Regions from separate parts of the Thalassobaculum sp. OXR-137 genome, predicted to be linked through region 2. Evidence: predicted binding sites of a transcription regulator. Region 2 holds the regulator's gene; each other region holds the start of a gene.
The links. The regulator LexA, encoded in region 2, represses DNA repair genes until DNA is damaged. The targets are predictions, from matches to a motif close to ATGTTCTANTTTGGTTC.

Region 1 (5,210 bases), 150 kb from region 2:
CCAGCAGATCGTCCCCCAGCTCACGAAGACCAGATCGAAACGCTCGGGGATCAACTCGGGCGCGGCGTAGAGGTCGCCCTCCACGAAGGTGGCGGAGAGGCCGGTCTCCTGCGCCAGGGCGCGGGCCGCGCGGATCGCCTCGCCGGAAAAATCGAGCCCCGTGACCGTCGCCCCGCGCTGCGCCAGGGTCAGGGTGTCTAGCCCGAAATGGCATTGAAGGTGCAGGACGCAGAGCCCGGCCACCGGGCCGAGCTCCTCCTCCACGATCGGGTCGAGCCGGCGGTTGCCCGCGCGCAGGGCATCCACCGAATAGAAGCCGGAGGTCAGATGGGGCTGAACCAGCTCGTCCCACTTGGCGCGATTCGCGTCGCGAAACCGGTCCATGCCCCCTCCACGTGCCGATCCGGTTAGAACGGGATCTCGTCGTCCAGGTCGCTCGGCCCACCCATGGGCGGCTGGCCACCGCCGCCGCCGGAGGAACCGCCGCCATAGCCGCCGCCCGAGGAGCTGCCGCCACCCGACGAGCCGCCGCCGTAGCCGCCACCCGAAGACCCGCCGCCGTAATCGTCGCCGCGGCTGTAGTCGCCGCCGCCGCCGCCTTCGCCCCGGCCGCCAAGCAGGGTCAGCTCGCCGCGATAGCGTTGCAGCACGACTTCGGTGGAATACTTCTCCTGCCCGCTCTGGTCGGTCCATTTACGGGTCTGGAGCTGGCCCTCGATATAGACCGAGCTGCCCTTGCGCAGATACTGCTCGGCGATCCGCGCCAGGTTCTCGTTGAAGATCACCACGCGATGCCACTCGGTGCGCTCCCGCTGCTCGCCGGAGGTCCGGTCGCGCCAGCGCTCCGAGGTCGCAATCGCGAGGTTCACGATTTTCAGGCCGTCCTGGGTCGATCGCACTTCCGGATCGCGGCCCAGATTGCCGACCAGAATCACCTTGTTGACGCTGCCCGCCATGTTTCTCGCTCTCTGTTTGTTCCGAACCTCGTCCCATGATGCGGTCCATGGAACGGTTTGGGCGACAATCCCACAGCCTGCCCCGATGCGCAAAGACTGCCGTGACCAAACTGCAAACGGCGAAGAACCGCGGGAAACTGCAAATCTAGTTTCGAACTCTCGACCCGCCGCTTATCGATCCGAATTCGTAACGATCCGAGTCGCACTATCCGCTACCCCGGTCGGCGAAAGTTACCCACAGCCTTGTTACCGCGCCCCAAGGCTATACTTAGAGTGCATATTCGGACAGGTGGTCATACCGGGCCTCTGTGTACTATATTTGTTCTCCTTCCGCGACTCTCGAGGACCCGATGGCGCCCGACCCGTCTTTGCCGAAGCCGGCCACCCCTGAGCTGCGGGCGATCCGCATACGCGGTGCCCGCGAACACAACCTGCGCAACGTCGATGTCGACCTGCCGCGGGACAGCTTGGTGGTCCTGACCGGATTGAGCGGGTCCGGCAAATCCTCGCTCGCCTTCGACACGATCTATGCCGAGGGTCAGCGCCGCTACGTGGAGAGCCTGTCGGCCTATGCCCGTCAGTTCCTCGAACTGATGCAGAAGCCGGATGTGGACCTGATCGAGGGCCTGTCGCCGGCAATCTCTATCGAGCAGAAGACGACCTCGCGCAACCCGCGCTCCACGGTCGGTACGGTCACCGAGATCTACGACTATTTGCGGCTGCTGTTCGCCCGCATCGGTGTCCCCTACTCGCCCGCCACCGGCCTGCCGATCGAGAGCCAGACGGTCAGCCAGATGGTCGACCGGATCTGCGCTCTGCCCGAAGGCACACGGCTCTACCTGCTGGCCCCGACCGTGCGTGGCCGCAAGGGCGAGTACCGCAAGGAACTGGCCGAGCTGCGCCGGCGCGGTTTCCAGCGCGTGCGGGTCGACGGCGAGCTGTACGAGATCGAGGACGTGCCGGCGCTGGACAAGAAGCGCAAGCACGACATCGAGGTGGTGGTCGACCGGCTGGTGGTGCGCGAGGGCATCTCGACCCGGCTGGCGGATTCCATCGAGACCGCTCTGGAGCTGTCCGACGGCCTGCTCTTCGCCGACGACGCCGATAGCGGAGAGCGGCACACCTTCTCCGCCAAGTTCGCCTGTCCGGTCAGCGGCTTCACCATCGACGAGATCGAGCCGCGGCTGTTCTCGTTCAACAACCCGTTCGGCGCCTGCCCGACCTGCGACGGGCTCGGCAGCCAGATGTATTTCGACGAGCAGCTCGTGGTGCCGAACCCGAAGCTGAGCCTCAAGGCCGGGGCCATCGCCCCCTGGGCCGGTTCTTCTTCGAAATACTACGCCCAGTCGCTGAAGAGCCTGGCGGCGCATTTCGACATCTCCCAGGACACGCCGTTCGAGGATCTGCCGGAGGAGGCCCGCCAGGGCATTCTTTTCGGTACCGGAACGACCCCGGTGACCATGACCTTCGATGACGGGTTGCGCAGCTACAAGACCAACAAGCCGTTCGAGGGGGTGATCCCCAACATGGACCGGCGCTGGAAGGAGACCGACAGCTCCTGGGTGCGCGAGGAGCTGGGCCGCTACCAGTCCGTCGCGCCCTGCGAGGCCTGCGGCGGCCAACGCCTGAAGCCGGAGGCCCTGGCGGTGAAGATCGCCGGGCTGAACATCTCCGAGGTGACCGAGTTCTCCATCGGCACGGCCGTGACCTGGTTCACCGACCTGTCCGGCAGCCTGACGACGAAACAGGGCGAGATTGCCGAACGGATCCTGAAGGAGATCAACGAGCGGCTGGGGTTCCTGAACAATGTGGGCCTGGAATACCTTACGCTCTCGCGTTCCTCGGGCACCCTGTCCGGCGGCGAGAGCCAGCGCATCCGGCTGGCCTCGCAGATCGGCTCGGGCCTGACCGGCGTGCTCTACGTGCTGGACGAGCCGTCCATCGGCCTGCACCAGCGCGATAACGACCGGCTGCTCGCCACCCTGAAGCGGCTGCGCGACCTCGGGAATACGGTGATCGTGGTCGAGCATGACGAGGACGCGATCCGCGAGGCCGACTACGTGGTCGATATGGGCCCGGGCGCCGGGGTCCATGGCGGCACCGTCGTCGCCGCCGGCACCCCGGCCGAGGTCATGGCCAATCCGGCCAGCCTGACCGGCAAGTATCTGGCCGGCTTCGAGCAGATCGAGATCCCGGCGACCCGCCGAAAGGCGAAGAAGGGCAAGCAGATCGCCCTGACCGGGGCCACCGGCAACAACCTGAAGAACGTCACCCTGAAGATCCCGCTGGGTACCTTCACTTGCATCTCCGGTGTGTCCGGCGGCGGCAAGTCGACCCTGGTGATCGAGACGCTTTGGAAGGCGCTGGCCCGACGGCTGCACAACGCCCGCGAACACGCCGCCCCGTTCGAGCATCTGGCCGGGCTGGAGAATGTCGACAAGGTGGTCGATATCGACCAGTCGCCGATCGGCCGCACGCCGCGCTCGAACCCGGCCACCTATTCCGGCGCCTTCACCCCGATCCGCGACTGGTTCGCCGGCCTGCCCGAAGCCAAGGCCCGCGGCTACGCGCCGGGCCGCTTCTCCTTCAACGTGAAGGGCGGGCGCTGCGAGGCCTGCCAGGGCGACGGCGTCATCAAGATCGAGATGCACTTCCTGCCGGATGTGTACGTGACCTGCGACGTCTGTAAGGGCAAGCGCTACAATCGTGAGACGCTGGAAATTACTTTCCGGGACAAGTCGATATCGGACGTTCTTGACATGACGGTGGAGGAAGGCGCGGTCTTCTTCAAGGCGGTGCCCTCGATCCGCGACAAGCTGGAAACCCTGGAGCGGGTCGGCCTCGGCTACGTGAAGATCGGCCAGCAGGCGACCACCCTGTCCGGCGGCGAGGCGCAGCGGGTGAAGCTCGCCAAGGAACTGTCGCGCCGGGCGACCGGGCGGACCGTCTACATCCTGGACGAGCCGACCACGGGGCTGCATTTCGAGGATGTGCGGAAGCTGCTGGAAGTGCTGCAGGCGCTGGTCGATCAGGGCAACACGGTCATCGTGATCGAGCACAACCTGGAGGTCATCAAGACCGCCGACCACGTGGTCGATCTCGGCCCCGAAGGCGGCGACGGCGGCGGCCGTATCGTCGCCCAGGGCACGCCGGAAGACGTCGCGGCGACGGAAGGCAGCTACACCGGCTCCTACCTGAAACGCTACCTGCGCCCCACTCCGGCGAAGAAATCGGCGTAGGGGCACCTCTCTCACGGCCCCCACTCCCCGGCCCTGTGCCGTGGCCTGCGACGGGGCCTACGGCGGGACGGTACGGGCACTCTGTGCAGAATGCGCGGACGGACGGGACGGCAGAACCGTGGGCCCAGGCACAAGGCCGGGGAGTGCGTCATCCTGGCGCTCGCGGATTTGCCACGACAGCTAAGGCGCTGTCTGCGGGCCCCTCATCGCAGCGGTACCACGGTCTTCTCGGTCTGGTCCGCATTCCAGTAGGCGACCTGGCGCGCCTCGAAATCCCAGTCGCCGATGGCGACCAGATAGGCGCCGCCCACCTCCCACCGGATGTCGTAGATCATCGACACCATGGGCACCGGCATTCGACCGTAATCCGTGCCGTCCGTTCCCTCGATCCGAATGTGGCCGGCCTTGTCCCCCGACTGGCCGGGGAACCGGGGCACCATGGCGTCGAGGACGCGGTAGGTGGCGATGGCGGTATATCGGCCGTCCGGCGATGGCTCGCGCCGGTACTCGCCCTCCTGAAAGGCCAGGAAAATCACCCCGCCCATGGGCAAGGCAATAAACGCCACCGCCACAACGAGCAGCCGGCGTTTCCAACCCCATCGTGTTCCGCCCTGGCCCATGAGTCCCTGTTGCCGCTTCGCCTGTGCGCAGTATCGCATGGCCTCGCAGAACGACGACAAGCGCGGGGCAGGTTTAGGCGCCGAGAGGAAGGCACGCTCGCTCCCGCAGAAGCCGACAGTCGGTCAGATGTTGAACACCTTGCCGTGGATCGGCATGGAGGGGGCCACGCCCAGGCCCTGGACGTAGTCGAACTGGGCGCGGCGGGCGGCGGTGGCCGCGTCGAAGGTCTGGGCGCCGTAGAAATAGCGCCGCATCTTGCCCGCCTTGTTGCCGGTACTGAATGCCCTGAGGGCTTTGCTGCCCTCCACCGTGGGACTGCCGAGTTCCGCGCCGTTCACGGCGACCGCCACCAGCCCGACCCCGCCGAGCTTGTCCGCGCGCCGGAATGACAGGC
Region 2 (5,210 bases):
GGCGACCGCGGTGTGACGCTCGATCTGGGCGAGCTGGAACACCGGCGCCTCGTCGCCGTCGAGCCCGAGCCAGGCCAGACCGTCGAGGATCGCCTCGACCGCTTCCGGGGTGGAGCGTTTGCGGTCTGTGTCTTCGATACGCAACAGGTAGCGCCCGCCGTGGTGGCGCGCGAACAGCCAGTTGAACAGCGCCGTGCGCGCACCGCCGATATGCAGGAACCCGGTGGGCGAGGGGGCGAAGCGGGTGACGACCGACATGGAAAGCCTTTCACATGCGCGAGCGGTTGAACGGGGAGCTTCCCGGCGGCCGGCGCCGGAAAGGGCGACCGGTGTCTAGCACAGGCCTGCGCGAGGCGCGACCGTGGCGCCACCCGGAGCGGCCGGCGGCGCCCGCAGCCGGGGCGGACGGGCGCCCCCTCGCGGTTCGGCGGCCGGCTCCCCGGCGCGACCCGCTCGGCGCGTTCCGCCGGGCGTTCGCAGCGGATCGGGCGCGCTGGCCGCTCTGGCTGCCGGTCGCCTTCGCCGCCGGCATCGCGCTGTACTTCGCCCTGCCGTCCGAGCCGCCCCTGGCCGCCGCCCTGGTGCCGGCCCCGGCCGTCGCCGCCGCTGCCTGGGGCCTGAGGGGGCGCGAGCCGGCGCTGTGGTGCGCCCTGCTTCTGCTGTTCGCGACCCTCGGGCTGGGAGCGGCGGCGCTGCGCACGGCGGCGACGCAGACGGTCCTGCTGACGACGCCGATATGGGCCCAGGTCGAGGGCGTCGTGGAACGGGTGGAGAAGCGGCCCGGGGATGTCCGCCTCACCCTGATCGAGGTTCAGGCCGCCGGCGGCGCGCGCGCGGTCCCGTATCGGGTGCGGATCGTCTGCCGCAGGCTCGAGCGGGTGCCCGGCATCGGCGACCGGGTGCGCCTGCGCGCCCGGCTGACGCCGCCGCCGCCGCCGTCGGTTCCCGGCGGCTTCGATTTCCAGCGCAGCGCCTTCTTCGACGGGCTGGGAGCAGTCGGATTCGCCGTGGGCGAGCCCGAGCTGGTGTCGGCCGAGCCCGAGGGGAGCCTTACGCTGGCCGTGGGCAGGCTGCGGACCGCCGTGGCCGACCGGCTGGCTGCCGCACTTCCGGGGCCGGCGGGGGCGGTGGCGGCCGCGCTGATCGTCGGCGAACGGGCCGGGCTGGACGAGGCGACCCAGGCGGCGTTCCGCGATTCCGGACTGGCCCATCTGCTGGCGATCTCCGGCCTGCATATGGGGCTGGTGGCGGGCACCCTGTTCGCCGGTGTGCGGCTGGCCCTGTGTCTGATCCCCGGCGTCGCCCTGCGCCGGCCGGTCAAGAAAATCGCCGCCTGCGTCGCGCTGACCGGCAGCGTCGCCTACCTGGTGCTGGCCGGCGCCCCGGTGCCGACCCAGCGCGCTTTCCTGATGGCGGCGGCGGTCCTGTCCGCGGTGCTGGTGGATCGTGAGGCGGTCAGCCTGCGGCTGGTGGCGCTGGCGGCTTTCGCGGTGCTCGCGATCCGGCCCGACGTGCTGACCGGCGCCAGTTTCCAGCTATCCTTCGCCGCCGTGATCGCCCTCGTGGCGGTCCACGAGTCCTGGCGCCGGCGGGGACGGCGGGGGGAGGGCGGTGCCCGGCGATGGATGCTGGGCGGGCCCCGGTATCTCGCGGGCGTGGCGGTGACCTCCCTGGTGGCGACGGCGGCGACGGCCCCCTTCGTGACCTTCCATTTCCAGGCCATCGCCCTGGGCGGCCTTCCGGCGAACATGCTGGCGGTGCCGCTGACGGCCTTCGTCACCATGCCGGCCGGGATCGTCGCACTGCTGGCCATGCCGCTGGGTCTGGAGGGCTGGGTGCTGCCGGTGATGGGGCTGGGGATCGACGCCACCCTGGCGGTCGCCGACCGCGTCGTGGCATGGACCGGTCCGGCCGCCGGGGTGCATCCGCTGCCGGTCTCGGGGCTCGCCGCGCTGTCGCTGGGGGGATGCTGGCTGGCGATCTGGCGCGGCCGCCTGCGCTGGTTCGGCCTTATGCCGTTGGCGGCAGGCGGGCTGGTCTGGGCGAGTGTGACGCCGCCGGACGTCCTGATCTCAGCCGACGGGCAGCTCAGCGCGGTGGCCATGGGGGACGGCGGGGCCTGGGTGGTCTCGACCGCCCGGGGCAACCAGTTCTCCCGCTCGGTCTGGGCACGGCGCTGGGGGGTGGAGGAGACGGTGACGGTCACCGCCTGGGACCGGGACCAAGAGGCCGAGGGGGCTGCCCTAGCCTGCGACGACCTGGGTTGCACGCTGCGGCGCCGCGGGCAGCTGCTGTCGCTGGTCGCGAGCCAGGAGGCCGCCGTGGAGGATTGCGCGGCGGCAGACGTCCTGGTGGCGGTGGTTCGCATCCGGACGGCCTGTGACGGCCCGCGGATTGTGGTGCACGCTCCGGACCTGCGGCGAGACGGCGCTCACGCCGTCTGGCTGGGACCGAACGGCCCGCGCGTGGAGTCCGTCCGGGCGCGGCGGGGCGAGCGGCCCTGGGTGCCGGGCGGCGAAGAGAGCGCGGCCGATTGATCTGAAGGGTGCCACTTGGGATCAGGCTCCGCCGTCCGACGTCACACGTCGAAAAATACGGATTTGCTCAAGCCCCGGCGCGATTCCGGCTCTTTGCGCGAAAAGCTTGGGTTAAAGTTTTGATGACTCAGGGATAAAACTTTTCACTGTTTTGCGGTCCGAGAATCCCTTAAATCCAATATATTCTTTCTTGAATCGATTGGTGGGGTCGGTGATGCGCATGCCGGTACGGGAATGCTCCTTCGCGATCCTTGCGGATTCCGTTGCCGAAGTTGTCGGCAAGAAAAACCTCGCCTATGTCGCGATCAAGCAGGCTGCATCGACAGATAACCCCGCGCGAGAGCGCTGGGCCTCGAACCTGTTCGGCCAGATTTCCCTGAGCAACCGCAAGCAGATCCGGTCAAACGCGATGGTGAAGGCCCAGGACGAGCGCCAGAAACGCCGGGCCGAGGACAAGCGCGTGAAGGAAGTGAAGGGCGTCGACTGGGGCAACCTGTTCGCCCAATCCGGATCCTGACGGGCCGCCGCACCGCCATCCCAATCTGCCGCGCACCGAAAGCGGATCCGCCCGACCCGGGCAGATCCGCGTCCAGTATCGTCAGTAGTTCCGGATAAGGCCGACCAGCCGTCCCTGGATGCGCACCCGATCCGGGCCGAAAATCTGGATCTTGTACGCGGCGTTCGCAGGCTCCAGGGCGACGGAATTGCCCTTCCGGCGCAGCCGCTTGAGGGTGGCCTCCCGCTCGTCGATCAGGGCGACCACGATCGCCCCGTTCTCCGCCGTGTCGCAGCGCCGGACGATCACCGTGTCGCCGTCGAAGATCCCGTCCTCGATCATCGAATCCCCGGCGATCTCAAGGGCGTAATGCTCCCCCCCGGCGACCATGGACAGCGGCACCGAGACCGTGCTGGTCGGGTCGCTGATCGCTTCGATGGCGGTACCGGCGGCGATCCGGCCGTAGAGCGGCAGCTCGAACCCGCCGTCGCTGTCGGACGGCCGCTCCCGCCCGCCGCTGCGCATCGGGAAGTTCCCCGGAATGACGTTGGGCGAGAACCCGCGGATCGCCGGTTCCGGCGTCCCGGCAACCGCCGCCGTCGTGCCTTCCGGCAGCTTCAAGACCTCCAGCGCCCGCGCCCTGTGGGGCAGGCGCCGGATGAAGCCGCGCTCCTCCAGGGCCGTGATCAGACGATGGATGCCGGACTTGGATTTGAGGCTCAACGCCTCCTTCATCTCGTCGAACGAGGGCGAGACCCCGCCTTCCTCCAGCCGCCTGTGGATGAACATCAGCAGTTCGTGCTGCTTGCGGGTGAGCATCGGGTCCCTCGGCTTTCCGCCGCCACGACGCACGGCAAGCGGGCCGGCGCTCAGGCGAACAAACATGGTACAAACACCGATGTTCTACTTTTGATCCGCCGGCAGGTCAAGGCCTGTGGATAAGTCGGGGGACAGTATCCGGCGCGACTCGCCTAAATAGACAGAAAGTCGCCGTCGAGGCTGAGCACGCGCACCGTATCGCCGGCCTTGCGACTCGGATCGTTGGCCGGCCGGACGATCAAGCAATCGGCGGCGGCGAGACGCGACATCATCGAGCTGTCCTGGCGCGGGAAGGGGCGGACATGGCGGCGCCCGTCCTCGGCTCTTTCCCAGGTCGCCCGGACATAGTCCTGACGTCTGTCATTCTCCTTTAGGTCGACGGCGAGGACCGCCTGTTCCTCTTTGGCGCCGACCGTCTCCAGGCCCAGCATGGTCTCCAGGGCCGGGCGCAGGAACACGGTGGCGCAGACCACCGTAGACACCGGATTCCCGGGCAATCCGAGCATCGGCACCCCGGCGAAGCGGCCGAAGATCAGCGGCTTGCCCGGGCGCATGGCAATCTTCCAGAAGCCGACCTCCAACGCGTCGGCGCCGAACTCCGTGTCGCGCAGGGCTTTCTGCACAAGGTCGTGGCGGCCGACCGACGCACCGCCGGTGGTGACCAGCATGTCCGCCCCGCGCGCGCCGGCCGCAAGACGCCGCAGCGCGCCCTCGTCATCCGGGGCGATCCCGAGGTCGACCGGCTCGCCGCCGATGGCGCGCACCACCGCCGCGAGCGCATAGGCGTTGGAGGAGACGATGCGCATCGGGTCGGTCAACTCGCCCGGACGCACGATTTCGTCGCCGGTGGACAGAATCGCGACACGCGGTTTCCGCCGCACGCTGATCCAGGGCACATTCATGGTCGCCGCCAGGCCGATATCGCGGGCCGACAGGCGGCGTCCGGCGGCGATGCCGAGATCGCCCGCATGGAAGTCGAGACCTGCCGGGCGGATATAGGTGCCGGATGCCGCGCCTTCGCGCACGGTGACGGCGGCACCGTCCTCCTCGCTGTCGGCGTCCACATCCTCCTGGATGACGATGGCATCGGCGCCGTCGGGCACCGGGCCGCCGGTAAAGATGCGCACGCATTCCCCGGGACCGACCGTGCCGTCGAACAATCCGCCCGCCGGGGCGGCCCCGATCCGCGTCAGGGTCGCCGGCACGCTGGCGACGTCTTGAGCACGCACCGCGTATCCGTCCATAGCCGAGACCGCCACCGGCGGCTGGGTGCGGCGCGCGGTGATCGGCTCGGCGGTGACCCGGCCGAGCGCCTCGGTCAGCGCCACCATCTCCGCCGGCATCGGCGTCATCGCCGA
Region 3 (5,210 bases), 1.4 Mb from region 2:
ATGGCCGCGTCCGGGGTCATCAGGCGGGTGGTGACGGGGGAGTTCTGGCGCACCCGTCGGTTCACCTCGCTCTCGACCCAGGCCAGATCTTCCCGCGCGATGGCGGTGGGCTGGCTGAAGTCGAAGCGCAGACGCTCCGGCGCCACCAGGGAGCCCTTTTGGGCCACATGGTCGCCGAGCCGGCGGCGCAAGGCCTCGTGCAGCAGATGGGTGGCGGAGTGGTTGGCCCGCAGCCGGTCGCGGCGGTCGGCATCGACCAGCAGTTCCACCGGCTCGCCGATCTTGATCGATCCGCTCTCCAGGGTGGCGACGTGGACGAAGACGTCGCCCAGCTTCTTCTGGGTGTCGGTGACGGTCAGGGTGGCGCCGCCGGCGGTCCGGATGGTGCCGGTATCGCCCATCTGGCCGCCGCTTTCGCCGTAGAACGGGGTTTGGTTGACGACCACCAGGACCTCGCCGCCGGACTGAGCGGTGTCGACCTGCTTGCCGTCGACGATCAGGGAGCGGACCACGCCCTCGGCCGAGACGGTGTCGTAGCCCAGGAATTCGGTGGCGCCGACCTTGTCGCGGACCTCGAACCAGGTGCGGTCGGTCGCCGCCTCGCCGGAGCCGGACCAGGACTTGCGGGCGGCGGCGCGCTGACGCTCCATGGCCGTGTCGAATCCGGCCTGATCGAGCGCCCGGCCCTGACCGCGCAGGATGTCGGCGGTCAGGTCGACCGGGAAGCCGTAGGTGTCGTAGAGCTTGAAGGCGACCTCGCCGTCCAGGGCCTGACCCTCGCCCAGCTTGTCGGTCTCGTCCGACAGGATGCGCAGGCCACGGTCCAGGGTCTCCTTGAACCGGGTCTCCTCCAGCTTGAGGGTCTCGGTCGCCAGGGCCTGGGCACGGCCGAGTTCCGGGAAGGCCTCGCCCATCTCGCGCACCAGGGTCGGCACCAGACGGTACAGCAGCGGGTCGGTGCAGCCCATGATATGGGCGTGGCGCATGGCGCGGCGCATGATCCGGCGCAGCACGTAGCCGCGACCCTCGTTCGACGGCAGCACACCGTCGGCGATCAGGAAGGTGCTGGCGCGCAGGTGGTCGGCGACAACCCGGTGGGACATCTTGAACTCGCCGTCGGCCGCCACGCCCGCCGCCTCGGCCGAAGCCTCGATGATCCGGCGCATGGTGTCGATGTCGTAGTTGTCGTGCTTGCCCTGGAGCACGGCGGCGATGCGCTCCAGGCCCATGCCGGTGTCGATCGACGGCCGCGGCAGGCTGACCCGCTCGTCGGGCGTGACCTGCTCGTACTGCATGAACACGAGGTTCCAGATCTCGATGAACCGGTCGCCGTCCTCGTCCGGGCTGCCCGGAGGGCCGCCGGGGATCGACGGGCCGTGGTCGAAGAAGATCTCCGAGCAGGGACCGCAGGGCCCGGTATCGCCCATCGCCCAGAAATTGTCGGAGGTGGGGATGCGGATAATCCGCTCCTCCGGCAGGCCGGCGATCTTCTTCCAGAGCGCCGCGGCCTCGTCATCCTCGGCATAGACGGTGGCGAGGAGTTTGTCCTTGGGTAGGCCGAACTCGCCGGTGATCAGCGTCCAGGCGAACTCGATCGCCTCGGCCTTGAAATAGTCGCCGAAGGAGAAGTTCCCCAGCATCTCGAAGAAGGTGTGGTGGCGGGCGGTGTAGCCGACATTGTCGAGGTCGTTGTGCTTGCCGCCGGCGCGCACGCATTTCTGCGAAGTGACGGCCCGGTTGTAGTCGCGGGTTTCCTGGCCGGTGAAGACGTTCTTGAACTGCACCATGCCGGCGTTGGTGAACATCAACGTCGGATCGTTGCGCGGCACCAGCGGGCTCGAGGCGATCTCTGCATGCCCGCGGGCCGAGAAATAGTCGAGGAAAGCGCGGCGGATGTCGTTCGTCGTGGCCATGGCCCTGTCTCCGGCGACTTGGGCGCCGTCGGCGCACCCCTCGCGCGCAAACGGCCCCGTCAAAAGTCCCCGGTTTTATCGAGGCCACCCGGCGCTGTCCAGCGGATGCCCGCCGGAGTGCTCGGGCCGCCGTCCCGCGATCGGTGTCGCGGGCCCGGCCGGCGGGGGATGTCCCGCCCCTAAGACGGAAGCGGCCGACGGGCGGCCGCTTCCCTGCAGTCTGTCAGATGCCGATCAGGCGCCGATCAGGCGTCGTCGCCCGCCGCGTCCTCGGGCCCGCTTTCCGGATCGCCGACCAGCATGGCCTCGGCCACCAGCCCAGCATTCTCGCGGATCCGCCGCTCGATACCGTTGGCGATGTCCGGATTGGCCTTCAGGAACTGCTTGGCGTTCTCGCGGCCCTGGCCGATGCGCTGGCCGTCGCAGGAGAACCAGGCGCCCGACTTCTCCACGATGCCGGCATTCACGCCGAGATCCAGCAGCTCACCGAGCTTGGAGATGCCCTCGCCGTACATGATGTCGAACTCGATGACCCGGAACGGCGGGGCCAGCTTGTTCTTGACCACCTTCACCCGGGTCTGGTTGCCGACCACCTCGTCGCGGTCCTTGATCGCGCCGATGCGACGGATGTCGAGACGGACGGAGGCGTAGAACTTCAGCGCGTTACCGCCGGTGGTGGTCTCCGGGTTGCCGAACATCACGCCGATCTTCTGGCGGATCTGGTTGATGAAGATCACCATGCAGCGCGACTTGGAGATCGACCCGGTCAGCTTGCGCAGCGCCTGGCTCATCAGCCGCGCCTGCAGGCCCACATGGGTGTCGCCCATCTCGCCCTCGAGCTCGGCCCGGGGCACCAGGGCGGCGACGGAGTCGACCACCAGCACGTCGATGGCGCCGGAGCGCACCAGCGTGTCGGCGATCTCCAGCGCCTGTTCGCCGGCATCCGGCTGGGAGATCAGCAGCTCGTCCACATCGACGCCCAGCTTGCGGGCATAGATCGGATCGAGCGCATGCTCGGCATCGACGAAGGCACAGGTGCCGCCGTTCTTCTGGGCCTCGGCGACCACGTGCAGGGCCAGGGTCGTCTTGCCCGAGCTTTCCGGTCCGTAGATCTCGACGATACGGCCCCGCGGCAGGCCGCCGATGCCGAGGCCGATATCCAGCCCGAGCGACCCGGTCGACACCGCGTCGATCTCGACGCCCGCCTCGCGCGCACCGAGCTTCATGACGGAGCCCTTGCCGAACGCACGCTCGATCTGACTGAGTGCGGCTTCCAACGCTTTCGACTTGTCCATGCCGTCCTTCTCAACAAGCTTGAGTGCAGCGCTCATAATCCGCCTCCTTCTATCGTGCGCGCCGGGTCGGGGGCAACGGACGCGGTCCGTCGGTCCTGTCGTCAGAGCCGGTGCGGGGTGAAAGATCTCTGAAGACGGATTGTACCTATTTTGTTCTCGTTCGCAAGCGCATTTTCTACTTTTGTTCTCATCCAAATCTAGGTGTTCGCCGAAGATTTGGCCTCAAGATCCGGGGTCGACCGGTTGGGAGGCATGCTTCACCGCCTGGGCGAGCTGCTTCAGGGAGAACGGTTTGGGCAGGAAGGCCACCGATTCGGCGTCCGCGATCCGCTGCCGCAGGGCATCCTCGGAATAGCCGGAAATGCAGACCACCGGCAGCTTCGGCCGCCCCTTGCGGACCTCGCGGATCAGGGTCGGGCCGTCGATCCCCGGCATCATCACGTCGGTCACCATCAGGTCGACCTGAGGATTCTCGCCGTTCAGGAGCTCGAGCGCCGCCTCGCCGGACCGCGCTTCCAGCACGGTGTAGCCCTTGCCGCGCAGCGCCCGGGCGGCGAACAGGCGCACCGGGTCCTCGTCCTCCACCAGCAGCACGGTGCCGGTGCCCGACAGATCGGTGTCGAGCCGGCGGGGTCCGTCGGCAGCGTTCACCTCCACCGCCCCGTTCCAGGCCGGCAGGTAGATCGAGAAGGTCGTTCCGACCTCCAGCGTGCTGTCGACGAACATGTAGCCGCCGAACTGCTTGATGATACCGAAGGCCGTCGACAAACCGAGCCCGGTCCCCTGCCCCAGATCCTTGGTGGTGAAGAACGGCTCGAAGATCCGCTTCTGGACGTCCGGCGGCATCCCGGTGCCGGTGTCGATCACCTCGATGAGAACGTATTCGCCCGGCGGCATGACCTCGTCGCCCTGGCGCAGCGGCCGCACGGTCTCGGTCAGGCCAGTGCGCATAGAGATCCGTCCGCCGCCCGGCATCGCATCGCGGGCATTGACCACCAGGTTGATGATGACCTGCTCCAGCTGACCGGGATCGACGCGCACCGGGCGCAGGTCGCGGCCGTGTTCCAGCTCGAGGACGACGGTCTCGCCGATCAGCCGGCGCAGCAGATGGGACAGGTCGGACAGGATCTCGGTCAGGTCCACGACCCTAGGAATCAGGGTCTGCTGCCGCGAGAAGGCCAGCAGCTGGCGGCCCAGATTGGCCGCCCGGTTGGCATTCTGCTTGATCTGCATGACGTCGGCGAAGGACTGGTCGCCGGCCCGGTGGCGCTGCAACAGCAGATCGCAATAGCCGGTCATCGCCGTGAGCAGGTTGTTGAAATCATGGGCCACACCGCCGGCGAGCTGGCCAACCGCCTGCATCTTCTGCGACTGGGCGAACTGCATCTCCAGGGAGCGCTGGTCGCTGACGTCGATCAGATAGATGACCCGCTGGGTAGGGTTGCCGCGCGGCCGCCGCACGAACATGGAGGCGACGCGCTCGCGCTCCTCGGCGCCGACGGTCACGTCGATTGGCGGCGACGTCTCGCCGGTCGGATCGGCGTCGGCAATCACCTGGCGGACCCGGGCGCGGTCCTGCTCGGCCACCAGCGGCAGGAATTCCGAACCGAGCATGGCGTTGCGTCCGCCCGGGCCGAGCCACTCCGACAGGAACCGGTTGTGACCGACGATCCGATCGTCCTCGTCGATCCGCAGGGCGCCGATCGGCGCATATTCCAGCGCGTCGACCACCAGTTCCAGCTTGGTTTCCGGCGGCTGTTCCGCCGGCTTGCGGGCGGCGGACAGGTCGGCCTGGACGACGTCCTCGGGCTGGGCGGTCAGGGTGACCGCCACCTGGCGCCCCTCGTGGTCGAAGCTATCGGTGCTCTCGGCCTCCGCCGGGTCGCGCTTGAGGACCATGAGGCGGAGCCGCGCGACGGCCTTGCCTTCGCCCGTCGCCGCACCGTCCCCCAGCAGCGCCACCGCGCCGGCATCGGCTTCCAGAAAGCGGCCGTCGCCGCCC

Region 1: uvrA (excinuclease ABC subunit UvrA) is a predicted target of LexA. The motif match lies at 1,265-1,281, and genes of this name have one in related genera.
Region 3: recA (recombinase RecA) is a predicted target of LexA. The motif match lies at 3,379-3,395, and genes of this name have one in related genera.

The regions. Positions count from the first base shown of each region.
Region 1 is NZ_CP139715.1:3,747,046-3,752,255, reverse strand. Features, by position in the region: gene T8K17_RS17355 (class I SAM-dependent methyltransferase) at 1-384, opposite strand, end outside; gene ssb (single-stranded DNA-binding protein) at 408-956, opposite strand; gene uvrA (excinuclease ABC subunit UvrA) at 1,307-4,195, shown strand; gene T8K17_RS17340 (hypothetical protein) at 4,399-4,740, opposite strand; gene T8K17_RS17335 (hypothetical protein) at 4,939-5,210, opposite strand, start outside.
Region 2 is NZ_CP139715.1:3,593,201-3,598,410, forward strand. Features, by position in the region: gene gltX (glutamate--tRNA ligase) at 1-258, opposite strand, end outside; gene T8K17_RS16615 (ComEC/Rec2 family competence protein) at 330-2,537, shown strand; gene T8K17_RS16620 (hypothetical protein) at 2,758-3,054, shown strand; gene lexA (transcriptional repressor LexA) at 3,136-3,852, opposite strand; gene glp (gephyrin-like molybdotransferase Glp) at 4,005-5,210, opposite strand, start outside.
Region 3 is NZ_CP139715.1:5,024,904-5,030,113, forward strand. Features, by position in the region: gene alaS (alanine--tRNA ligase) at 1-1,913, opposite strand, end outside; gene recA (recombinase RecA) at 2,159-3,247, opposite strand; gene T8K17_RS23280 (response regulator) at 3,431-5,210, opposite strand, start outside.